Regions from separate parts of the Ornithinimicrobium sufpigmenti genome, predicted to be linked through region 1. Evidence: riboswitches for the same ligand, from Rfam matches in the RefSeq annotation. Region 1 holds a riboswitch; the other holds the start of a gene.

Evidence for each region. Region 1 has a riboswitch for thiamine pyrophosphate ahead of ESZ52_RS16790 (ABC transporter permease subunit). Riboswitches for the same ligand answer to the same signal wherever they lie in the genome.
Region 2: linked by a shared signal. The riboswitch ahead of thiM (hydroxyethylthiazole kinase) and the one ahead of ESZ52_RS16790 (ABC transporter permease subunit) in region 1 are both predicted to bind thiamine pyrophosphate.

Annotation. Positions count from the first base shown of each region.
Region 1 is NZ_CP036403.1:3,644,751-3,650,823, reverse strand. Features, by position in the region: gene ESZ52_RS16810 (ABC transporter substrate-binding protein) at 1-639, shown strand, start outside; gene ESZ52_RS16805 (amino acid ABC transporter permease) at 639-1,601, shown strand; gene ESZ52_RS16800 (amino acid ABC transporter ATP-binding protein) at 1,598-2,371, shown strand; gene ESZ52_RS16795 (OsmC family peroxiredoxin) at 2,564-2,995, opposite strand; TPP riboswitch at 3,421-3,526, shown strand; gene ESZ52_RS16790 (ABC transporter permease subunit) at 3,655-5,211, shown strand; gene ESZ52_RS16785 (ABC transporter ATP-binding protein) at 5,211-6,073, shown strand, end outside.
Region 2 is NZ_CP036403.1:1,606,409-1,612,481, reverse strand. Features, by position in the region: gene ESZ52_RS07350 (ABC transporter ATP-binding protein) at 1-357, opposite strand, end outside; gene ESZ52_RS07345 (glycosyltransferase) at 422-1,621, shown strand; gene ESZ52_RS07340 (DnaJ family domain-containing protein) at 1,633-2,292, opposite strand; TPP riboswitch at 2,410-2,507, shown strand; gene thiM (hydroxyethylthiazole kinase) at 2,576-3,367, shown strand; gene thiE (thiamine phosphate synthase) at 3,364-4,053, shown strand; gene thiD (bifunctional hydroxymethylpyrimidine kinase/phosphomethylpyrimidine kinase) at 4,050-4,889, shown strand; gene ESZ52_RS07320 (glycosyltransferase) at 4,875-6,073, opposite strand, start outside.

The DNA of each region.
Region 1 (6,073 bases):
GAGATCTGGGGCATCGAGATGAACCACGTCACCGCCGACGGGCTGTCCTCCATCCTGACCGGTATGTCGTCCGGCCGCTTCGACTTCGCCTTCGGCCCCGTCGGTGACTTCAAGGAGCGCCAGGAGCAGAACGACTTCGTCGACTACGTCCAGGAGTTCGTCGTCTTCGCCGTGGAGAACGGCAACCCCAACGACATCCAGGCGCTGGAGGACACCTGCGGCCTGAAGATCGCCGTGCAGGCCGGCGGCAGCGCCGAGCGGGTCATCCAGGAGCAGTCCCAGACCTGCGAGGACGAGGGTGAGCCGGCGGTCGAGGTGATGAGCTTCAAGGACCAGCCGCAGTCCATCCTCGCCGTGCGCTCCGGTCGCGCCGACGCCTTCTTCTCCTCGCAGGCGCCGCTGACCTACTTCGTCGAGCAGGCCGAGGGTGAGCTGGAGCTGGCCGCCACGGGTCAGGACAACGGCTTCGACACGCTCTACCAGGGCGCGGTCGTCGCCAAGGACTCCGAGCTCGGGCCCTTGCTCATGGAGACCCTGACGGTGCTCTTCGAGTCGGGCGCCTACGAGGAGATCATGACCAAGTGGAACCTCGGTGACAACATGATCGAGGAGCCCGGCATGAACCTGGCGACGTCGTGATGACCAGCCCGACCGATACGGCCACCACTCGGGTGGACGTCGCGCACGCCAAGACCCACCCGAACTGGGGCCAGTGGGCCACCCGCGCCGTCGTGCTGCTGCTGGTCGCCATGCTGGTGCACCAGCTGATCACCAACCCCAACTTCGAGTGGGACGTCGTGGGCGAGTGGCTCTTCGCCCCCTCGATCATGCGGGCCCTGTGGACCACGCTCTGGTTGGCGACGGTCTCCATGCTGATCGGCATGGTCCTCGGGGTGATCTTCGCCGTGATGAAGATGTCCAACAACCGCCTGCTGCGCGCGGTCGCGGACGCCTACCTCTGGTTCTTCCGGGGCACGCCGCTGCTGGTGCAACTGATCTTCTGGTTCAACCTGGCGGCGCTGCTGCCCACCCTGAGCATCGGCATACCCTTCGGCGGCCCGGACCTGGTGAGCTGGGAGACGAACGACCTCATCACGCCCCTGACCGCGGCGATCCTCGGGCTGAGCCTCAACGAGGGCGCCTACATGGCCGAGGTGATCCGCGGCGGGCTGCTGTCCGTCGGGCGGGGCCAGCGCGAGGCGGCGAAGGCCTACGGCATGACCGAGACGACGGCGCTGCGCCGGGTCGTGCTGCCGCAGGCGATGCGGTCGATCATCCCGCCCACGGGCAACCAGCTGATCAGCATGGTCAAGGCCACCGCCATGGTGTCGGTGATCGCGATGCACGACCTGCTGTACACCGTGCAGGCCGTCTACAACCGGACCTTCCAGACCATCCCGCTGCTGCTGGTGGCGGTCATCTGGTACCTGGTCGTGGTGTCGATCCTGAGCTTCGTCCAGCACCACGTCGAGAACTACTACGGCAAGAGCGACATCGCCACGCGGGGAACCAGCAAGAAGAAGGCCAAGGGTCGCAACGGCGACGCCGACGGCATCGACGAGGACCCGGCCATCGTCCCGCAGGTTCAGGAGCGCACATGAAGAGCACCAACGAGATCCTCGTCCGCGCCGAGGACGTCCACAAGAGCTTCGGCGACCTGGAGGTGCTCAAGGGCATCAACCTGGACGTCCACCGCGGCGAGGTCATCGTCATCCTGGGCCCGTCCGGGTCGGGTAAGTCCACCTTCCTGAGGTGCATCAACAACCTCGAGGAGATGGACAGCGGCTCGATCTGCGTCGACGGGGTCTACATCGGGTACGAGATGAAGAACGGCGAGCTGTACAAGGCCAGCTCGAAGGTCGCCGCCCAGCAGCGCGGCCAGGTCGGCATGGTCTTCCAGCAGTTCAACCTGTTCCCGCACATGACCGTCATGGAGAACCTCATCGAGGCTCCCACGGTCGTCCACGGGGTCTCCCGGCGCGAGGCCGAGGAGCGGGCCCGGCGGCTGCTGGGCATCGTCGGCCTCGCCGACCGCGAGGGCTCCTACCCCGGCCAGCTCTCCGGCGGGCAGCAGCAGCGCGTCGCCATCGCCCGCGCGCTGGCCATCGAGCCCACGCTGCTGCTCTTCGACGAGCCGACGAGCGCGCTCGACCCCGAGCTGGTGGGGGAGGTGCTGTCCACCATGCAGGACCTCGCCGAGCGCGGCCACACCATGGTCGTGGTCACGCACGAGATCACCTTCGCCAAGGCCGCGGCCGACCGGGTCTTCTTCATGGACGGCGGTGTCGTGGTCGAGTCCGGCCCGCCCGACCAGGTCCTGGAGAACCCGCAGGAGCAGCGCACCAAGGAGTTCTTCGCGCGCTTCCTGTAGGCGAACGACGGTGGGCGCAACGACGGTGGGCGCAACCGACGGTGGGTGCAACCGCGGTGGGCGCAACCGAAGGGCCCGGTCAGCCGGCGAGGCATGAGCCTCCCGGCGGGCCGGGCCCTTGTCGTTGTGGTGGCCTGGAACAGGCCGAACTGGCGTCGTGCGCGGGTCAGCTCAGACTGGCGTGTGCGTGACTCAGCCCAGACTGGCGTCGAGGGTGATCTCGACACTCTTGAGCGCCTGGCTCACGGGGCAGTTCTCCTTCGCGCCCTGGGCGAGCTTCTGGAACGTCTCCTCGTCGAGGCCCTCGGCCGTGACCTGCGTGGTCAGGTGGATGCCGGTGATGCCGGTGCCGGCGACGAAGGTCACCTCGGCGCTGGTCCGCACCTCGGTGGGCGGGGTGTCGTTCTTCTTCATCTCGTTGGAGAAGGCCATCGAGAAGCAGGTCGCGTGGGCCGCGGCGAGCAGCTCCTCCGGCGTCGTCGTGGTGTCCGAGCCCTCGGCGCGGGCGTTCCACTCAACCGGGAAGGACGCCGCTCCCGAGCTGTCGAGGGTGGTGGTGCCGCTGCCGGTGAACAGCTCACCGTTCCAGACGGTGCTGGCCTTGCTGACTACGGGGTTGGGCATGAGGTGCTCCTGGTCGTCGTGATCGTCGTCGTGCGGTGCCGGATCGCGAAGGCACCTGCTGGCACCGTAGCGCGGCCCCGCCCCACCCGCTTCGCCCTGGTTGCGTCTTCCTCCTGATTGCGTCTCGCGCGGCGACGTCTCGCGCGGCGACGTCTCGCGTCGCTTCGCCGGCGTTTCGCGCGCCGAAGTCTCGCCTCGCGTCGCCGACGAGGCCGCCGACTCTCCCCGCACAACCTTGATCCCAGGTTGTGCCGAGGAGGCAACGTGCGGCGGGGTGATCCCTCCGCACAACCTCGATTCCATCCCTTTGCACAACCTTGATCCCAGGTTGAGTCGAGGAGGCAACGCGCGGCGGGGTGATCCCTCAGCGCAACCTTGATCCCAGGTTGTGCGCACTCCGCTGACCCACCGGCCTGTAGGCTGGCCCGGTACGACAGGGGAGCGCGAGTGCGCTGAGAGTGCGGCAGCTGGCCGCAGACCCTTGAACCTGCTCCGGTTAGCACCGGCGAAGGAAGTCGAAGGAGGCGGCGGCCATCTGGGCTCGTCTAGGTCGGGGTGCACGCTCTGCGCACCTCACCGGCCCGGGACTCGCCCTGGGGCTGGTCGCCCTGCTGCCGTTAGCCTTCCTGGCGATCTTCTTCGTGCTCCCGGTCGGCGGCATGCTGGCCCGCGGCTTCTTCCCCGACGGCCAGCTCGACCTGTCCGCCGTGCCGGAGGTGCTGTCCCGGCGGCGTACCCTCCGGGTGCTCGCCTTCACCCTGGTCAGCGCGTCGGCGGGCACCGTACTGACGCTCCTGGCGGGGCTGCCGGTCGCGTTCGTGCTCTACCGGCTGCGCTTTCCCGGCCGGGCGCTCCTCCGGGCGGTCGTGGTGATGCCGTTCGTGCTGCCGACCGTGGTGGTCGGCGTCATGTTCCGCTCCCTGCTCTCCTCCGGCGGGCCGCTCGGGTGGCTCGGCTGGGACGGCACCTGGGTGCCGATCCTGATGGCGTTCGTCTTCTTCAACCTGGCCGTGGTCGTGCGTACGGTCGGCGGGATGTGGGAGGGCCTGGACCGGCGGGCCGAGGAGTCCGCCGCCGCCCTGGGCGCCAACCCCTGGCAGGTATGGCGCACCGTCACCCTGCCCGTCCTGGCGCCGGCGGTCATCTCCGCCGCCACCTTGGTCTTCCTCTTCTGCTCCACCGCCTTCGGGGTCGTGCTCACCCTCGGCGGTCTGCGCTACGGCACCATCGAGACCGAGATCTATCTGCTGACCGTCAACTTCCTCGACCTGCAGGGCGCGGCAGTGCTCTCCGTGCTGCAGCTGCTCGCCGTCGTGGTGATGCTGGTCATCGCCGCCCGCACCCGGGGCCGGCGCGAGCAGAGCCTGCAGCGGGTCGGCGCCCGAGCGGCAGCGCGCCCGGTGCGGCGGCACGACATACCCACCCTGGTGGTGACCGGGCTGGTGGTGGCGTTCGTGCTCCTGCCCGTCGGCTCCCTGGTCGTGCGCTCGCTGCAGGTGGGGGACGGTTGGGGTCTGGGGCACTACCGGGCGCTCACCGATCCGGACGCGACCCAGGCGCTGCGGGTGAGCGTGACCGAGGCGATGGGCAACTCACTGCGCTCGGCCGTCGACGCCACCGTGCTGGCGATGGTGCTCGGGCTCGTGGTGGCGGTGCTCGTGTCCCGGCGGCCGAGAGCGAGGGCATGGCGGCGGGTGGTGTCCGGGCTGGACGGAGCGTTCATGCTGCCGCTGGGGATCTCCGCGGTGACAGTCGGCTTCGGCTTCCTCATCACCCTGGACCGGCCGCCGCTGGACCTGCGCACCTCGCCGGTGCTCGTGCCGATCGCGCAGGCGATGGTGGCGCTGCCGCTCGTGGTGCGGACCCTGACGCCGGTGCTGCGCTCGGTGGACCCGCGGCAGCGAGAGGCGGCAGCGGCACTGGGTGCCGGGCCGTGGCGGGCGGCGTGGACCGCGGAGGGGCCGGTGCTGACCAAGCCGCTGCTGGCGGCGACGGGTTTCGCGTTCGCGGTGTCGCTGGGTGAGTTCGGGGCCACCGCCTTCCTGGCCCGCCCGGACCGGCCGACCGTGCCGGTCGTCATCTACCAGTTGATCTCCCGCCCGGGGGCCGACCACGTCGGCATGGCGCTCGCCGCGAGCGTCCTGCTGGCGCTGGTGACGGTGACCGTGATGGGCGTGGTCGAGCGGCTGCGAGTCGGATCGGTAGGTTCCTTCTGATGCTCGAGCTCAGTGAATTGACCGTGCGCTTCGGCGAGACGACCGCGGTCGATGACGTCTCCTTGACCCTGGAGGAGGGCCAGGTGCTGGCCGTGCTGGGCCCGTCGGGGTGCGGGAAGTCGACCCTGCTGCGGGCGGTCGCCGGGCTGGAGCGGCTCGACGGGGGTCGCATCGTCTGGCAGGGGCGTGACCTGGCAGGCGTGCCGACGCACCGGCGCGGTTTCGCCCTGATGTTCCAGGACGGGCAGCTCTTCGCCCACGCGTCCGTCGCCGAGAACATCGCCTACTCCCTGCGGCTGCGTGGCGTCGGTCGCGCGCAGCGTGCGTCGCGGGCGGCGGAGCTGCTGGAGCTGGTCGGGCTGCCGGGGTATGCCGACCGTCGGCCGACTACCCTCTCCGGCGGCGAGCAGCAGCGGGTGGCGCTCGCGCGGGCCCTGGCGGCGGAGCCGGCGTTACTGCTGCTCGACGAGCCGCTGTCGGCGCTGGACCGCTCGCTCCGGGAGCGGCTGGCCGGCGACCTGCGGGAAATCCTCACGACGACGGGCACGACCGCGGTCATGGTGACCCACGACCACGACGAGGCCTTCACCGTCGCCGACCGGATGGCCGTGATGCTCGCCGGGGAGGTCGTCCAGGAGGGCCCGACGACCGAGGTCTGGGGAGCGCCCGGCACACCGGAGGTCGCGTCGTTCATCGGGTTCAGCACCATCTTGTCGCCGGAGCAGGCCCGCCGGCTGGGTGAGCGGGTGGCTCTCGACGGCCCGCCGGACGGTCGGCTGGCGCTGCGGCGCAGCGCCCTGCGGGTCGCCCCGGACGGGCCGGTGACGGCACAGGTCCTACGCGCGGTGACCGTGAGCGACGC
Region 2 (6,073 bases), 2.0 Mb from region 1:
TGCCTTGAAGGTGGCCTCCAGCAGCCGGGCCCCGAGCACCTGCTCGAACCGGGCGAAGCGCCGGGTGGCCCACCACTGCAGGCCGATCGCCAGCACCGACTTCAGCACGATGAGGGAGCCCACGATGAGCAGGACGATCCCGAAGTCCTGCGGCTCGCCCAGCGTGATGCCGACCACGGGCAGGGTCAGCTCCTGGCCCGTGAGCATGGGGGCCAGCACGATGGCGAGCAGCCCGATAGCAGCGACGTCGAGCACCGCGAGCAGGCTCTGCAGCACCGCGAAGGTGGCGATGAACCGTCGGGTGCCGGCCGGCAGGACCGTCATGAGCTGGCGGACGGTGCGCCACAGAGCGAGCATCGCGGCCCAGCCTAACCGCGAGGAGGTCCCACTCACGCCCACCGACGGCGACTACCCTCGCAGGATGCCGTCGCTGCAGGGTCCACGCCGCTGGGCCTACCAGGCCTGGACCGCCCTGCCCTCCCCCGTACGCGGGGTCGGCGGGACCGTGCTGCGCCTGCGGGCCGAGCGCGAGGTCGCCCGGCAGCCCGGCCTCGACCCCCGGGCCCGCAGCCGGCTCGTCATCGGCCCCCTCAACACCGCCGGCCAGGGCGAGCGCTGGGCCAGGGCGGCCCGCGCGGTGCCCGGGTGCGACGCGCGGGCCATGTCGGTGGAGCGCCGCTCCTCCGCCGGGTTCGGCTTCCCCAGCGACTGGCACCTCTCCCGTGCGGTGCAGGTCCGAGGTATGCCGCGCCACGCCGCCCGGGTGCTCGGCACGGGTCGCGAGCCGGGCGCCACGCACGTCCTGGCCGAGGGTGCCCGGTCCCTGCTGGACGACCCGTTCACCCGGTGGGTGACCGACGACCTGCCGCGGCTGCGGGAAGCCGGGGTGGAGGCCGCCGTGCTGATCCACGGCTCGGAGCTGAGGGACCTGCACCGGCACGCCGCGGCATACCCCCACTCGCCGTTTCGCGGGGAGTGGGACGAGCGGTGGGAGCGGATGCAGGCGACCGTCGAGCGCACGAGGTCCGTGCTGGGGCGGCTCGAGGGGGCCGAAGTACCGGTCTTCGTGACCACGGCGGACATGCTCGACCATGTCCCTGGTGCGAGCCTGCTGCCGGTCACCGCCGACGTCGACCGCTTCACCCCCGGAGCTGAGCGCCCGATGCTGGAGCGGGACCGCCCGGTCGTGCTGCACGCCCCGAGCAACCCGCGGCTGAAGGGGACACCGGTGGTCGAGGAGGTGCTGACCCGGCTGCAGCAGGAAGGGTTGGTGGTCTACCGGCGTCTCAGCGGCGTGCCACATGCCGAGATGCCGGGCTTCGTCGCGGACGCGGACGTGGTGGTGGACCAGGTCGTGCTGGGCAACGTCGGCACGCTGGCGGCCGAGTCGATGGCCGCCGGTCGGCTGGTCGTGGCGCACGTGCCCGACCACGTCCGCGCGCGCACGCCGGGACTACCCGTGCTCGAGGCGGCGCCGGACACCCTGGAGGGGGTGCTGCGCGACGTGGTGGCCCACCGCGACGGCTACCGCGACCTGGCCGCCCGCGGCCCGGCCTGGGCCCGCGAGCACCACGACGGCCGCGCCGCCGCCCGGGCGCTCTCGCCGTGGCTGGGGCTCTGACCTACCTTCGCTCAGGGTCTGCGCCGCCACCAGCGGCGTCTGCGCGCTCGGACGTCGCCGTCGCCCTGACCGCCCGCCCGTGCCTCGACGGTCGCTTCCTCCCCTGGCGCCGTCTCCTCGCCCCCCGTCCCGCGCTGCGCACGCAGGTCACGCCAGGTCTCGACCATCTCCTCGACGTCCACCCGTCCCACGACCGGGGGTGAGCCGGCACCGACGTGCGGCCGGCGCCGGTCGGCCAGGACCCGCTCGTTGAAGTCCTCGAGCCGCTCGCGGACCGCGGCCTCGTCGGGCAGGTCGAGGAGCGAGTCCGGGAAGGCGGCCTTCTCCCGGCGCAGCTGCATCACGCCGGGCAGTGCGGCGGACAGGTCGAAGCGTTCGCGCTCGATGAGGCTCTTGACCCACCAGTCCGGGTCGCTGCGCACATCGACGTCCCGCAACGGCTTGCCGGCCCCCGACAGGTTCTCGAAGGCTCCCTGCCGCTCGGCCTGCGCGATCGTCTGGTCGACCCAGGTCTGCACCGCCCGGGCCGTCACCGCCGCTGAGGGGCGCCGCTGCACGACCCCCTGGTCGGCGAGCTGCTCCTCGGCGTCGGGCGCACCGGGCCGCGCACCGGGCCTGCCCCAGGTCGGCCCACCAGCGTGACCCTGCTTGTCCTCCGCGCTCATCGTCATACCTCCCGCTCCACCTACCTCTCGCTCCACTGTCGCACGGGCCACGCCGCCCTGCGATGCCGCGACCGCCGACCGGGGCTACCGAGAAAGCCGGTGCTGGAGTGACCAGATATCGTCGAGGACGACGCGGGGTGCCACCGACCGGGTGGCTGAGAACAGACCCGTCGAACCTGATCTAGGTCGCACTAGCGAAGGGAACGTCCTGATGACCGACCATGTCCCGGCCGATGCTCCGGCCGATGCTCCGGCCGATGCTCCAGCCGATGTCTCAGCCGATGCTCGCGTGTCCGCCGACGAGCTGGCCGACTGCTGGCAGGCGCTGCGCGAGGAGTCACCCCTGACCCACTGCCTCACCAACATCGTGGCGGCGCCGTTCGTGGCCAACGTCCTGCTCGCCGCGGGGGCGGCGGTGGCGATGGTGGACAACGAGCACGAGGCAGAGGGGTTCGCCGGCGTCGCGGCCGCGGTCGTGGTGAACCTGGGCACCCCGTACGACGACACCGTCGCCGCCATGCGGGCCGCCGTCCGCGGGGCGGCCGACCACGGCACCCCGTGGGTCCTGGACCCCGTCGGGGCCGGTGGTCTGCCCTGGCGCACGCAGGTGGCCCGGGAGCTCGTCGACCTGGCGCCACCGACGGTGGTCCGCGGCAACGCCTCGGAGATCCTCGGCCTGACCGGTGCCGGTGGTGGCCGCGGCGTCGACAGCACCCACTCCGTGGAGGACGCCGTCACCGCCGCCGGCGACCTCGCCACCGAGCTCGGGGCCCTGGTGGCCGTGAGCGGACCGACCGACCACCTCACCGACGGACGGGCTCTGCTGCGCCTGTCCCACGGCCACCCGTGGATGACGCGGGTGACGGGGATGGGCTGCGCCCTGGGCGCGCTCATCGCGGCCGGCACCGCCGTGGCGCCGAGCCCGCTCGTCGGCGCGGCCACCGCCACCGCGGCGCTCACCCTCGCGGCGGAGACGGCTGCTGAGGCCTCCGCCGGCCCGGGCACCTTCGCGGCGGCGCTGCTCGACGAGCTGTCGCTCCTGGCACCCGCGGACCTCTCGGCGAGGGTCGAGCTGCGATGACGCTCGACGTGCAGTCCCGTCCCGGGCCGCGACCCCTCGACCTGCGGCTCTACCTGGTCACCGACACCGAGATGACCGCCCAGCACGGGCTGACCTCCACGATCCGGGCCGCGGTCGCCGGCGGGGCGACGGTGGTCCAGCTGCGTGACCCGGACGCCAGCGACGACGAGTTCGTCGCGCTGGGGCGGCTGGTCCGCGTGTGCCTGCAGCACACCGGGGTCCCGTTCATCATCAACGACCGGGTGCACCTCGTCGAGGAGATCGGTGCGGACGGTGCCCACGTGGGCCAGGGCGACCTCGACCCGCTCGTGGCCCGCGAGCAGCTCGGTGGCCACGCCTACCTCGGCCTGTCCTGCACCACCGCGCAGGAGGTCCAGGCCGCGGCGGCGCTGCCGCCGGGCACGGTGGACTACCTCGGCCTCGGCCCGGTCCGCGCCACGGCGACCAAGCCGGACCACGCGGCTCCCCTGGGCACCGACGGGGTATCCGACCTCGCCGACCTCGCCGCCGCGGCGGCCCTTCCGTCGGTCGCGATCGGGGGCATCGACGTGTCGGTCGCCGAGCGGCTGCGCGACAGCGCGCTGGGTGGCGTCGCCGTGGTGAGCGCCGTCTGCGCGGCGAGCGACCCCGAGGCGGCGTCCCGCCAGCTGCGCGGCGTCTGGGACGACCAGCCCGTCAGCTCGTGACCAGTCAGGTGAGCCCGGCACGGGGCCTCGTCCCCAACGTCCTGTCCGTCGCCGGGTCCGACCCCTCCGGCGGGGCCGGCATCCAGGCCGACCTGAAGACCTTCGGCGCTCTGGGCGCTCACGGCTGCGCGGTGCTGACCGCCCTCACCGCGCAGAGCACCCTGGGCGTCACCGGGGTGCGCCCCATCCCCGCCGAGTTCGTCCGGGAGCAGGTCGAGACCCTGGTCGCCGACGTCGCCCTGGCCGCGGTCAAGGTCGGGATGCTCGGCAGCGCCGACGTGGTCCGGGCCGTGCGCGAGCTCGCGCAGGAGGGGCTCCTGCCCGGCCTGGTCCTCGACCCCGTCATGGTCTCCACCGCCGGCTCGCGCCTGCTGGACGAGGACGCCGTCGAGGAGCTGCGCGCGCTGGCGCCCCACGCCGACCTCATCACCCCCAACCTGCCCGAGGCCGCGGTCCTTCTCGGCCGGGACCCCGAGGACACCGCGGACGGGCCGGCCCGGATGCTGGAGGAGGCGCACGCGCTCTTGGAGCTCGGCAGCCCGAGGGTGCTGCTCAAGGGCGGCCACGCCTCGGGAGACCACGTCCTGGACCTGCTGGTCGACGCGGACGGGGTGCACGAGCTCGGCGGGCCGAGGGTCGCGACCCCGCATACCCACGGCACCGGATGCTCGCTGTCCTCCGCGATCGCCGCGCTGCGGCCCCGTCGCGACAGCTGGCTGGACGCCGTCGCCGACGCCCGTTCCTGGCTGGTCGGCGCGCTCGCGCACGGCCACGAGCTGTCCGTGGGGCAGGGGCCGGGGCCCGTGCACCACTTCTGGCAGCTATGGCAGCGGTGAACCCACCGGCTCGGTGACCGCGTCCTGGCCCAGCACCACGGCGGCGGCGGCGTGGCCGGTCGCGCTGAGGCTGCGGTGCGCCCGCACCCAGGCCACCCGCCGCTCGCGTTCTGGCGGCGACCAGGGACCACTCTGCGCCGCGTCCTGCGACGCCCGCACCGCTGCCAGCATCGCCGCCGCCACCTCCGGGACGTCGTGGCCCACCGACTCCCCCAGCCGGTGCTCGCGGACGTCGCTGGCCGCGGGTCCGGGGCCGGCGAAGATGACGGGGGCCCCGGTGGCCAGCGCGGCGATCACCTTGGTGGGGTAGGCGAAGTCGTAGCCGACGCCCGGGCGGACGCTGACCAGCGCCGCCGCGGCCCCCCTCAGCCAGGCCGCCGCCTCGGCCGGCGGCACGAGCGGCCGCAGCTCGACCGCCCCGAGCGGCAGCTCGTCACGCAGCCGTTCGAGCGCGGGCCAGCTCGAGCCCTGGCCCAGGAAGACCAGCCGAGCCGTGGGCTCCGCGGCCACCACCTCGCGCATCGCCTCGGCGAAGACCTCGGCGCCCTGCCACTCCGAGGCTGTCCCGGCATACACGAGGTATGGCGTCTCCGGCGACTCCGGGTGCCGCTTCCCCACGGGGGTGAAGACGGCGGTGTCGATCCCGTTGGGCACGACGGTCACCGGGACGGTGCTGGCGCGCCCGAGCAGGGCCCGGACACGGTCGGCGACCCCGTCGGAGACGGCGATGACGTCCCTGGCACCGCGCAGGGCGTAGCGCTCGACCGCGCGCATCACCGCCACCACGGGGGCCGGGGCACCCATCGAGGCGGTGGCGTCGGACCAGACGTCGGCGGCGTAGTAGACGTACGGGATGCGGCGCAGGGCGGCCACCGTCCGCACCACCGCGCCGGTCGTGGGCGGTGGCTCGACCACCACGGTGTCGGGACGGGGGGCGGTCAGCAGCCGGAGCGACAGCGGCAGGTCGAAGGAGAGGTAGGGCAGGTACCCGCGCACGTAGCCGGTCGCGTCGCGCAGCACCGGCCAGCGCGAGACCCGGACCCGGCCATCGACCTCCCGCTCCATGCCTGCGGCGCCCCGCAGGGCCGGCGGCGCTGTCGTGGTCAGCACGTGCACGTCCGCCCGCTCGGCCAGCCCCCCTACCAGCGCGCCGAGGCGGAAGGTGGCGGCCGCCGCCTCCGGCG